One region of the Herbaspirillum hiltneri N3 genome, then DNA from elsewhere that is predicted to be linked to it. Evidence: predicted binding sites of a transcription regulator. Region 1 holds the regulator's gene; each other region holds the start of a gene.
What was found. The regulator sigma-54, encoded in region 1, starts transcription at its own class of promoters, with help from an activator protein. The targets are predictions, from matches to a motif close to TGGCANGNAANCTGCTTT.
Positions count from the first base shown of each region.

Region 2: F506_RS06170 (ammonium transporter) is a predicted target of sigma-54. The motif match lies at 1,925-1,942, and genes of this name have one in related genera.
Region 3: F506_RS03100 (outer envelope protein) is a predicted target of sigma-54. The motif match lies at 1,538-1,555, and genes of this name have one in related genera.

Region 1 covers NZ_CP011409.1:346,088-349,368, reverse strand. The annotation lists gene lptB (LPS export ABC transporter ATP-binding protein) at 1-648, shown strand, start outside; gene F506_RS01590 (RNA polymerase factor sigma-54) at 672-2,153, shown strand; gene hpf (ribosome hibernation-promoting factor, HPF/YfiA family) at 2,277-2,630, shown strand; gene grxD (Grx4 family monothiol glutaredoxin) at 2,964-3,275, shown strand.
Region 2 covers NZ_CP011409.1:1,374,415-1,377,695, forward strand. The annotation lists gene F506_RS06165 (GntR family transcriptional regulator) at 1-477, opposite strand, end outside; gene F506_RS06170 (ammonium transporter) at 674-1,876, opposite strand; gene F506_RS06175 (alkaline phosphatase D family protein) at 2,249-3,281, shown strand, end outside.
Region 3 covers NZ_CP011409.1:697,103-700,383, forward strand. The annotation lists gene F506_RS03095 (ABC transporter substrate-binding protein) at 1-1,012, opposite strand, end outside; gene F506_RS03100 (outer envelope protein) at 1,732-2,568, shown strand; gene F506_RS03105 (urate hydroxylase PuuD) at 2,705-3,281, shown strand, end outside.

The DNA.
Region 1 (3,281 bases):
GTGGTCGGCCTGCTCGGCCCCAACGGCGCCGGCAAGACCACCTCGTTCTACATGATCGTCGGCCTGGTGCCGTCCGACGGCGGCGAGATCGATCTCGACGGTGCGGCGATTTCGCGACTGCCGATTCACGAGCGGGCGCAACTCGGCCTGTCCTACCTGCCGCAGGAAGCATCGGTGTTCCGCAAGCTCAACGTGGAAGACAACATCCGCGCCGTGCTGGAACTGCGCAAAGAAAACGGCGTGTCGCTCAGCCGCGATGAAATCGAAGGCCGCCTCAACAGCCTGCTGCACGAATTGCAGATCGAGAAGCTACGTGAAAGCCCGGCCCTGTCGCTGTCCGGCGGTGAACGCCGGCGCGTCGAAATCGCCCGTGCGCTGGCGACCGATCCGCGCTTCGTTCTGCTCGACGAACCGTTCGCCGGTATCGATCCGATCGCCGTGATCGAGATCCAGCGCATCGTGCGCTTCCTCAAGGAACGCGGCATCGGCGTGCTCATCACCGACCACAACGTGCGCGAAACGCTGGGCATCTGCGACCGTGCCTACATCATCAATCAGGGTACCGTGCTGGCCAGCGGCAGCCCCGACGACATCATCGCCGATGAGTCCGTTCGCCGCGTGTATCTCGGCGAACACTTCCGCATGTAGCACCCAGGCCACCTGAAAACTGAATGAAACAATCCCTCCAGCTTCGCACCTCCCAGCATCTGGCATTGACGCCGCAGTTGCAGCAGTCGATCCGTTTGCTGCAGCTGTCGACGCTGGAGCTGCACCAGGAACTGGAACAGATCCTGTCGGACAATCCGCTGCTGGAACGCCTCGATGACGCGCTCGACAATTCCGTGCGGCTGCTGGCCGACGGCGCCATCAGCAGCCCGCCTTCGGCGCAGGCCGATCCGGTCGAGAACACCGCGGCCAGCGCCGCCCCGGCTGAAGGCGAAGCCGGCGATCCGCAGGACAGCGTAGTCGGCGACGACCACGCCGGCGGCGACACCGACTGGAGCTTCGACGACGTCGCCCGCACCGGCAAGACGCCCGACGACGAAGATTCGCGTCCGCAACTCGAAGCGCATGACATCACGCTGCGCGAACATCTGCAGGAGCAGACGCGCCTGACGGTGCGCAGCCTGCGCGACCGCGCGCTGATCGAACTGATCGTCGATGCGATCGATGACCATGGCTATCTGGAAGAGTCGCTCGAAGAAATCCACGCGCGCTTGCCCGAAGAACTGGAAATCGAACTTGACGAACTGACCATTGCGCTGAAGCTGCTGCAGAGCTTCGACCCGGCCGGCATCGGCGCACGCAGCGCGTCCGAATGCCTGGCGCTGCAGATCCGGCGCTTGCCGAAAGTTGCCTTTGTCACACGCCGGTTGGCGCTGACGATCGTCGAAGATTATCTGGCGCTGTTCGCCCAGCGCGATTTCAACAAGATCAAGAAAGCGCTCGGCTGCGACGATGAAGACCTGCGCGAAGCGCAAGCCGTGATTCGCCAGTGCCATCCGCATCCCGGCGCCGTATTTGCATCGGGCCGATCCGACTACGTGGTGCCCGATGTCATTGTCAAGGCGGCCAAGGACGGCTGGCAGGTTTTGCTCAACCACGACGTGATGCCGCGACTGCGCGTCAACGCCATGTATGCCAATGCGCTCAAGCAAACCAAGGGCGACGGATCGCTCGGTTCGCAGCTGCAGGAAGCCAAGTGGCTGATCAAGAATATGCGGCAACGCTTCGACACAATTTTGCGTGTCGCCCAGGCAATTGTTGAGAGGCAACGCAACTTTTTTTCGCATGGCGCAGTTGCCATGCGCCCCCTTGTGTTGCGCGAAATAGCTGATACACTAGGTCTACACGAGAGCACTATTTCTCGTGTAACGACTCAGAAATACATGCTGACTCCGCATGGCATGTTTGAGTTGAAATACTTCTTCGGCAGCCACGTCGCAACGGAAACAGGAGGTGAAGCTTCCTCCACTGCGATACGGGCTCTCATCAAACAACTGATAGGAGCAGAAGACCCTAAGAACCCACTCTCTGATAGCAAGATTGCAGATATGTTGGCGGAACAGGGCATGGTGGTGGCGCGACGGACTGTCGCGAAATACCGCGAAGTGCTCAAAATCCCGCCGGTAAATCTCCGCAAATCTCTGTAAGTTTTTCTGTAGCAAAGCATCGTTGCTGTGTTCTGTTGAGTTCGGGTGTTTTGTTCTGGTGCTGCCTGCAAGCAACCGGACAATACGTAAGAACCTCCAGCAATCTCACGATAGGAGTGCTGTATGAATCTGACCATTAGTGGCCATCATCTCGATTTGACCCCTGCCATCCGCGAGTACGTGCAAAGCAAGCTGACGCGCATCAAGCGCCACTTTGACCACGTGATCGACATCAGTGTCATTCTCAGCGTAGACAAGCTGACCGAAAAAGAAAAACGCCAGAAAGCAGAAATAAACGTTCATATCAAGGGGAAAGATCTGCATGCCGAGAGCATTGCACATGACCTGTACGCCGCCATCGACATGCTGATCGACAAGCTGGATCGCCAGGTCATCAAGCACAAGGACCGCGTACAAAACCATCACTCGATGGCAAAACGCCTGCCGGAAGAACCGCTTTCCGCAGCTGCCTCGTGATAGCCAACTAGCCGGCGGACTGGACCGGCAACAGAAAAAGGGCGCGCAAGCGCCCTTTCTTGTTTCCGTGACAGCAACTTCCTCATGTATTTCGCGAGCGCTTTCCTATCTTTCAAAATCTTCTACACAATTTCTTCTCAATTTTTTCCGCCTGCTGCTGAGCTATCGAGCTGCCGGTCTTGCAATCCTGTAAATCATTTCCATGTTGGTCACAGCAGACCACAACGAGCCGTGTTGCCTGAAAGACATTTCCCTGTGCAACGGCACTCTCCCAACGCGCGCGCCCGCTTTTTCATATAATGACGGCATTGCGAACTTTTTGAAGGTGTAGTCATGAGCGAAGTCCAATCCTGGATCAAGGAAACCGTTACCCAAAACCCCGTCGTGCTGTTCATGAAGGGCACGGCGCAATTCCCGCAATGCGGCTTCTCGGGCAAGGCGATCCAGCTGCTCAAGGCCAGCGGCGCGGAAAACATCGTCACCGTCAACGTGCTGGAAAGCGCCGACGTGCGCCAGGGCATCAAGGAATACTCGAACTGGCCGACCATTCCTCAGTTGTACGTCAAGGGTGAATTCATCGGCGGCTCCGACATCCTGAGCGAAATGTACGAATCGGGCGAACTGCAAACCCTGTTCAAGGGCTGATCTCCT
Region 2 (3,281 bases), 1.0 Mb from region 1:
CATTTGTTCAATGGCAGGATTGCCACTCAGTCTGTAGATCGCCATATGAAAACGGAAATCGGCTTTCACCAGCACCGAAAGCGGGGCATTGAGTTTCATCGCGCTGATGCCGAGCTGGACTGCTTCATTAAGCCCGCTGATGTCATCTGCGCTCGCCAGTCCTTCCTTCATGCGCTGCGCCGCCATCGCCGAAGCACTTGCTTCCAGAGACACACGAGCCCGGTAGAGGTGAACAATGTAGTCAGGGTTGACCGGTGAAACTTCCACCCCCTGCTTCCCGGCGTCGCGCACCAGTCCTTGATGCCGCAAAAGCTGCAGGGCGTGACTGATGGGCTGACGCGATACTCCAAGCCTGTCAGCCAGCACCGACTGTCGCACCCGCTCCCCCGGCTTCAGATCTCCGCTGGTGATTGCTTCGAGCAAACGATCATAGACCTTCTCAATGTAAAGAGGGCTCGGCGTTATTGAATTCTGCATTCCAATTTCCATTGGCGAATGTTATCTGAGATCGTAGTGGATATCAATATGCCGCTTCAGAACCTCGTATGAGGGGGTCTTATGTCGAGCGATCATGAGACGGATTCAACTTGGTTTTGCTAGAAAATTGCCCTGGCTCGCTGGCGTTATCCAAGCCATCGCATCGACACACTTTATTTTTTCATTGTCCTTATCATCACCAACTGGTATCCCGCTCCGCCGTCGATGAAATCTTGTGGATCGACAGATCGGCGCCTTCGAATTCCTGCTCCGGATCGAGGCGGATGCCGATGGCTCTTTTGAGCAGGCCGTAGACGATCCAGCCGCCGATGACGGCGATGGCGATGCCGAGCAGCGAGCCGCACAGCTGCGCCATGAAGGACACGCCGCCGAGGCCGCCCAGCGCTTTCATGCCGAAGATGCCCGCCGCCAGTCCGCCCCATGCGCCGCACAGGCCGTGCAGCGGCCACACGCCGAGCACGTCGTCGATCTTCCATTTGTTTTGCGTACGGGTGAACATCCACACGAAGATCGCGCCGGCGATGCCGCCGGTGACCAGTGCTCCCAGCGGATGCATCAGGTCGGAGCCGGCGCATACCGCCACCAGTCCCGCCAGCGGACCGTTGTAGACGAAGCCCGGATCGTTCTTGCCCATCACCAGCGCCACCAGCGTGCCGCCGGCCATCGCCATGAGCGAGTTGAGCGCGACCAGGCCGTTCATCTTGTCGAGGGTTTGCGCGCTCATCACGTTGAAGCCGAACCAGCCCACCGTCAGGATCCATGCGCCCAGCGCGAGAAAGGGAATGTTCGACGGCGGATGCGCGGCGATGGCGCCTTCGCGCGTGTAGCGGCCCCGGCGTGCTCCCAGCAACAGCACGGCGGGCAATGCGATCCAGCCGCCGACCGCATGCACGACAATGGAACCGGCGAAGTCGTGGAACTCGGCGCCGAATGCGTCCTTGAGCCATGCCTGCACGCCGAAGTGCTGGTTCCAGGCGATGCCTTCAAAGAACGGATACACGAGGCCGACCAGCACCGCCGTGGCGATCAGTTGCGGCTGGAATTTGGAGCGTTCGGCGATGCCACCGGAAATGATCGCCGGAATGGCGGCGGCGAAGGTCAGCAGGAAAAAGAATTTCACCAGCTCAAAACCGCTGCGCGCCGACAGGACTTCGGCGCCGCTGAAAAAGCTGACGCCGTAGGCGACGTAATAGCCGACGAAAAAGTAGGCAATGGTCGACACCGCAAAATCGGCGAGGATCTTGACCAAGGCATTGACCTGGTTCTTGCGCCGCACGGTGCCCAGTTCAAGGAAGGCAAAACCGGCGTGCATGGCCAGAATCATGATTGCGCCGAGCAAAATGAAGAGCGCGTCGGCACCATTTTTGTGATCGTCCACGGAAAAATCTCCCAATAATTGTGCAATAAAGTTTGAAAAGCACCTTATTAAGCAAAATTCATTCCATTTCGGTGCAAATTTTTAAGCGTTTGAATTTGAAGGTGTTTTTTTTGAGGCGTTTGAAATTATTGGGAAACTGCACGCAAATCGTGCAATTGATGCGTCCGCTTGGTGCGTCACTGAAGACGAGTAGTGTGAGCAAATTTTGGCATCTCGTTTGTGGGAGCGCCGGAAAGTGAAAGTAGTTTGAGGTTTTTCTGGGGCAACTTCGAAATGCGAAGGCAAGTCTGCTCCCGGCGGCATCTGTTCATGGAACGGTCACATTGCATTGCTACATTGCAATTTTTCATGCTGCCAGCCAAGGAGTCCGCCATGTCCGACGATCAATCCTCTTCTCAGTCTTCCCATTCTTCCCAGCCGTTACCTTCATCCGCCGCCGGCAATGACGGCAAGGCGCGCCGCGACTTCCTGCGCGATGCCGCGCTCGGGACCGGCGTGCTGCTGGCCGGCGGTACGCTTGCGCCCGCGTTCGCCGGGCAAGCGCCCGCCGTTGTGACCTCGGAACGCATGCGCCCGCAGGTCGACAGCGGCGCCATGAGCGGCGATATCACGCGCGATACGGCGATGCTGTGGAGTCGCACCGATCGCGCGGCGCGCATGGTGGTGGAATATTCGGTCAATGAGAATTTCAAGGATGCGTTCACCGTCGTCGGTCCGGCAGCGCTGGCGCGCAACGACTACACCGCGCGCATGGACCTGCGCGGCTTGCCGGTATCGCAGCGTCTGTACTATCGCCTCCGCTTCCAGGACTTGCAGCACGAGTCGGCGTGGAGTGCGCCGGTGACCGGCAGCCTGATCATTCCCGGCGGCGGCGAGCGCGACATCAGCTTTGCGTTCTCCGGCGACGAGGCGGGGCAGGGATGGGGCATCAACGAAGCCTGGGGCGGCTATCGCGTGTATGAAACGATGCGCCGCTTCAAGCCGGATTTCTTCATCCATTCGGGCGACCAGATTTATGCCGATGGTCCGATCCAGGCCGAGGTGACGCTCGATGACGGCAGCCTCTGGCGCAACCTGGTGACGCCGGCCAAATCCAAAGTGGCGCAGACGCTCGACGATTACCGTGGCAACTTCGCCTACAACCTGATGGACGCCAACAAGAAGCGCTTCATGGCGGAGGTGCCGTTCCTGGTGCAATGGGATGACCATGAAGTGCGCAACAACTGGTATCCCGGCCAGGTGATCGGCGCTGCGGAAAAGCGCTATCAGGAGCGCGAGCTGAACGTGCTCAAGCAACGTGCGCGGCAGGCGATGTTCGAATACAACCCGTTTCGCATCGACGTCGCCGATCCTGAGCGTATTTATCGCTCGTTCAACTACGGCCCGCTGCTGGAAGTGTTCATGC
Region 3 (3,281 bases), 350 kb from region 1:
GCAGTTCCTTGGACGGCAGGTAAGCCGGGGTCCAGATCTTTTCCGCATTGACACGCGTCTTGGTGGCGTAGGCGTCCGACACTTGCGAGGCCATCAGCGTCAGGCGCGGCAGGGATACCTGGCCGTAGCCTTCGGCCTTGGCGTGCGGCGTGGCGATGGCGCTGGAGATGGCCAGCTTGAGGCGGCGCAGTTCCAGCTTGGCGTCGATCAGGCCGTCGCGTTCCTTGAGCACCTTGATGGCGCCTTCGGGATCGGCCAGCACATCCTTGGTCGCCTTGGCGAAGGCGCGCAGGAAGCCCTTGAGCGCCTCCGGATTGGTCTTCATCAGGCTTTCGTTGGCGATGATGGCGTTGCCGTACAGCTTGACGCCATAGTCGGGATACATCATCACGTTGATGTCTGAATCCTTGATGCCGCGTGCGTTCAGGTTCAGCAGCGAGGTGAAGTAGAAGCCGGTGATGGCGTCGACGTCGCCGCGCGCCAGCATGGTTTCGCGCAGCGGCGGATCCATGCTGATCCAGTTGGCTTTGGAGGCATCCAGGCCGTTGGCCTTGGCGAAGATCGGATAGCCGCGGCGGCCGGCGTCAAACACCGGCGAGCCGAGCTTCTTGCCGACCAGATCGGCCGGTGTCCTGATGCCGGTCTTCTTGAGCGAGAAGATTGCTGCCGGCGTGTCGTTATAGACCATCATCACGGCCATCGGCTTGCCCGGCGAGGCAGGATTGTTCGCAGTGAATTCCATCAGCGCCGCCATGTCGGCAAAGCCCATGTCGTACGTGCCTGACGCCACGCGATTGACGGCGTTGCCGGAGCCGCTGCCGGCGTCGATGACGACGTCCAGTTTCTCCTGCGCGAAATAGCCCTTGGACTTGGCCACCAGGAACAATGCGGACGGACCTTCAAAGCGCCAGTCGAGCTGGAACTTGATTTTGGTTTCCTGCGCAAAGGAGGCGGAGCAGGTGGCGCTAAGCAGCACGGCGGCGGTGAACTTGAAGAGCTTGTTGGCGTGCATGATGGGCTTTCCGTTGAATTCAGTTGATCGGTTGGCCGGGTGCAGGCGACGTGACGGCAATGTCGCCAATGCGGCCCGGTTTTGTTGTCCGGTTTTTACAAACGATGTCCTCTTGAAAAGCATTTACTGTGCCAAGAACGCCGGACGGCGGCGACGGCGAAGACAGCGCTCGCGTCGGCCTTTGGCAGGTCCGAATTTTGTCGACAATCCAAAAATTCATTTGCGACAATTTGGTGCTTTGTTGCACCGCTCTAGCAAGAGTTGCACTAAAAACAGTATTCTTACGCGCCTGTAAGCCTTGTAGATACAGGTGTTTGTGGGAGACATCGTTTAGTACTGTCGTTCTATATCTTGTCGACAATCTGTCTGCGCCATCCACTTGACGGGACATCCGGAAGGGGTGTTTTCACTCTGCGCAGCGGCTCGGACCGACCTGCGCGCAGCGCGTCGATTCAATCCGTTCAGGCCCGTGTCAACGCATCCGGTCGCACATTGTCGACAGTTTTCCGGGCGCTTGTTTTCGGCTGGCATGGCGTTTGCATTGATGGAACCCGGCGGATTGCAGATTACGCATGGGCGTTTGTCGGCATGCGATGCCAGACCTGATCGGACATGGGTGAGCAAATGAAGGAGCGCGCGTTACTTGAGCGACAAGCTGCAAGCAACGAGCGATGGGATCCGGATTTATTTTTCAATGAAACGCAAAAGGGAGAAAACGTATGAAGAAGAGTGCAATGGGGATGTGCTTGACTACCGCAGCGCTGGCTGTTTCGGCCATGAGCAGCATGTCGGCCAATGCTGCGGATTGGGCGGACAATTCGATCGGTATCCGCTACGGCACCAAGTTTGCCGAGCCGTTCAACTCGCAGGATATTTCCAAGAAGATCGTCAACTTCACGCACGCCAGCGGTTACAAATACGGCACCAACTTTCTGAACGTCGATTTGCTGATGTCGGATAGCAAAGACAACGAATCGCAAGAAGCCTATATCGTCTATCGTCATACACTGGATATCGGCAAGGTAGCCGGCAAGGACCTCTCTTTCGGCCCTGCGCGCGGCTTTGGCCTGACTGCAGGCTTTGACTGGAACACCAAGAATGACCCCGGCTACAGCTCGCGCAAGCGCATGATCGTTGCGGGTCCTACTATCATGATGGACGTGCCGGGCTTCCTGAACATCAGCCTGCTGGCCCTGTGGGAAAGCAATCAGCCATTGAGCAACGGCGTTCGCATGTCCAGCCGCTACTCCTACGACACGCACCCGATGTTGAATGCAGCCTGGGGCATCCCGTTCGGCACCAGCGGCTTCGCGTTCGAAGGCTATGTGAACTACATCGCCGCCAAGGGAAAGAACGAGTTCGGCGGCGGCACCGCGCCTGAGCTGAACTTCGACGGCCAGATCATGTACGACGTCGGCATGCCTATGGGCATGGGCAAGAACACCTTCCGTGTCGGCCTGGAATATCAATACTGGCGCAACAAGTTCGGCAACCCGCACAACGTGCCGGGTTCGCTGGCGAAGACGCCGATGATCCGCGCCGAATACCATTTCTAAGTATTTCTGCGGACCTGCCGGTGTGAACATGCCCTACGGTCCACGTCCTTCGGTGCCGGGTCTTTTGATCCGGCATTTTTTTATCGGCGACTGATGGTATAAACAATTTTCGGTTCGACTCACCACGCGGGGCGCAATGGAAGCATACATTTTCGACTGGCTCAATCTCTTGCTGCGCTGGCTGCATGTCATCACGGCGATTGCCTGGATCGGATCCTCGTTCTACTTTGTCTGGCTCGACAACAGCCTGACCCGGCCCGACGATCCAGAACTGCTTGGCAAGGGCGTCGGCGGCGAACTGTGGGCCGTGCACGGCGGGGGTTTCTACAATCCGCAGAAATATCTGCTGGCGCCGAAGACCCTGCCGCAAAACCTGCACTGGTTTTTCTGGGAGTCATACAGCACCTGGCTGTCGGGCTTTGCGCTGTTCTCGGTCCTGTACCTGTTCAACGCCGGCACCTTCCTGGTCGACAGGCACGTGCTCGACATGACCGCGACCACCGCGGTGTGTGCAGCGCTGGCTTACCTGGTCGCAGGCTGGCTGGTGTACGACGCCATCTGCCGTCTGTTCGGCGACAAGCCGGGCGGCGACCGCATGGTGGGCGTGCTGGTCACGCTCTATGTCGTTGCGGCGGTCTGGGTGGCGTGCCATGTGTTTTCAGGCCGCGCGGCTTTCCTTATGACCGGGGCGTCGCTGGCGACGGTGATGAGTG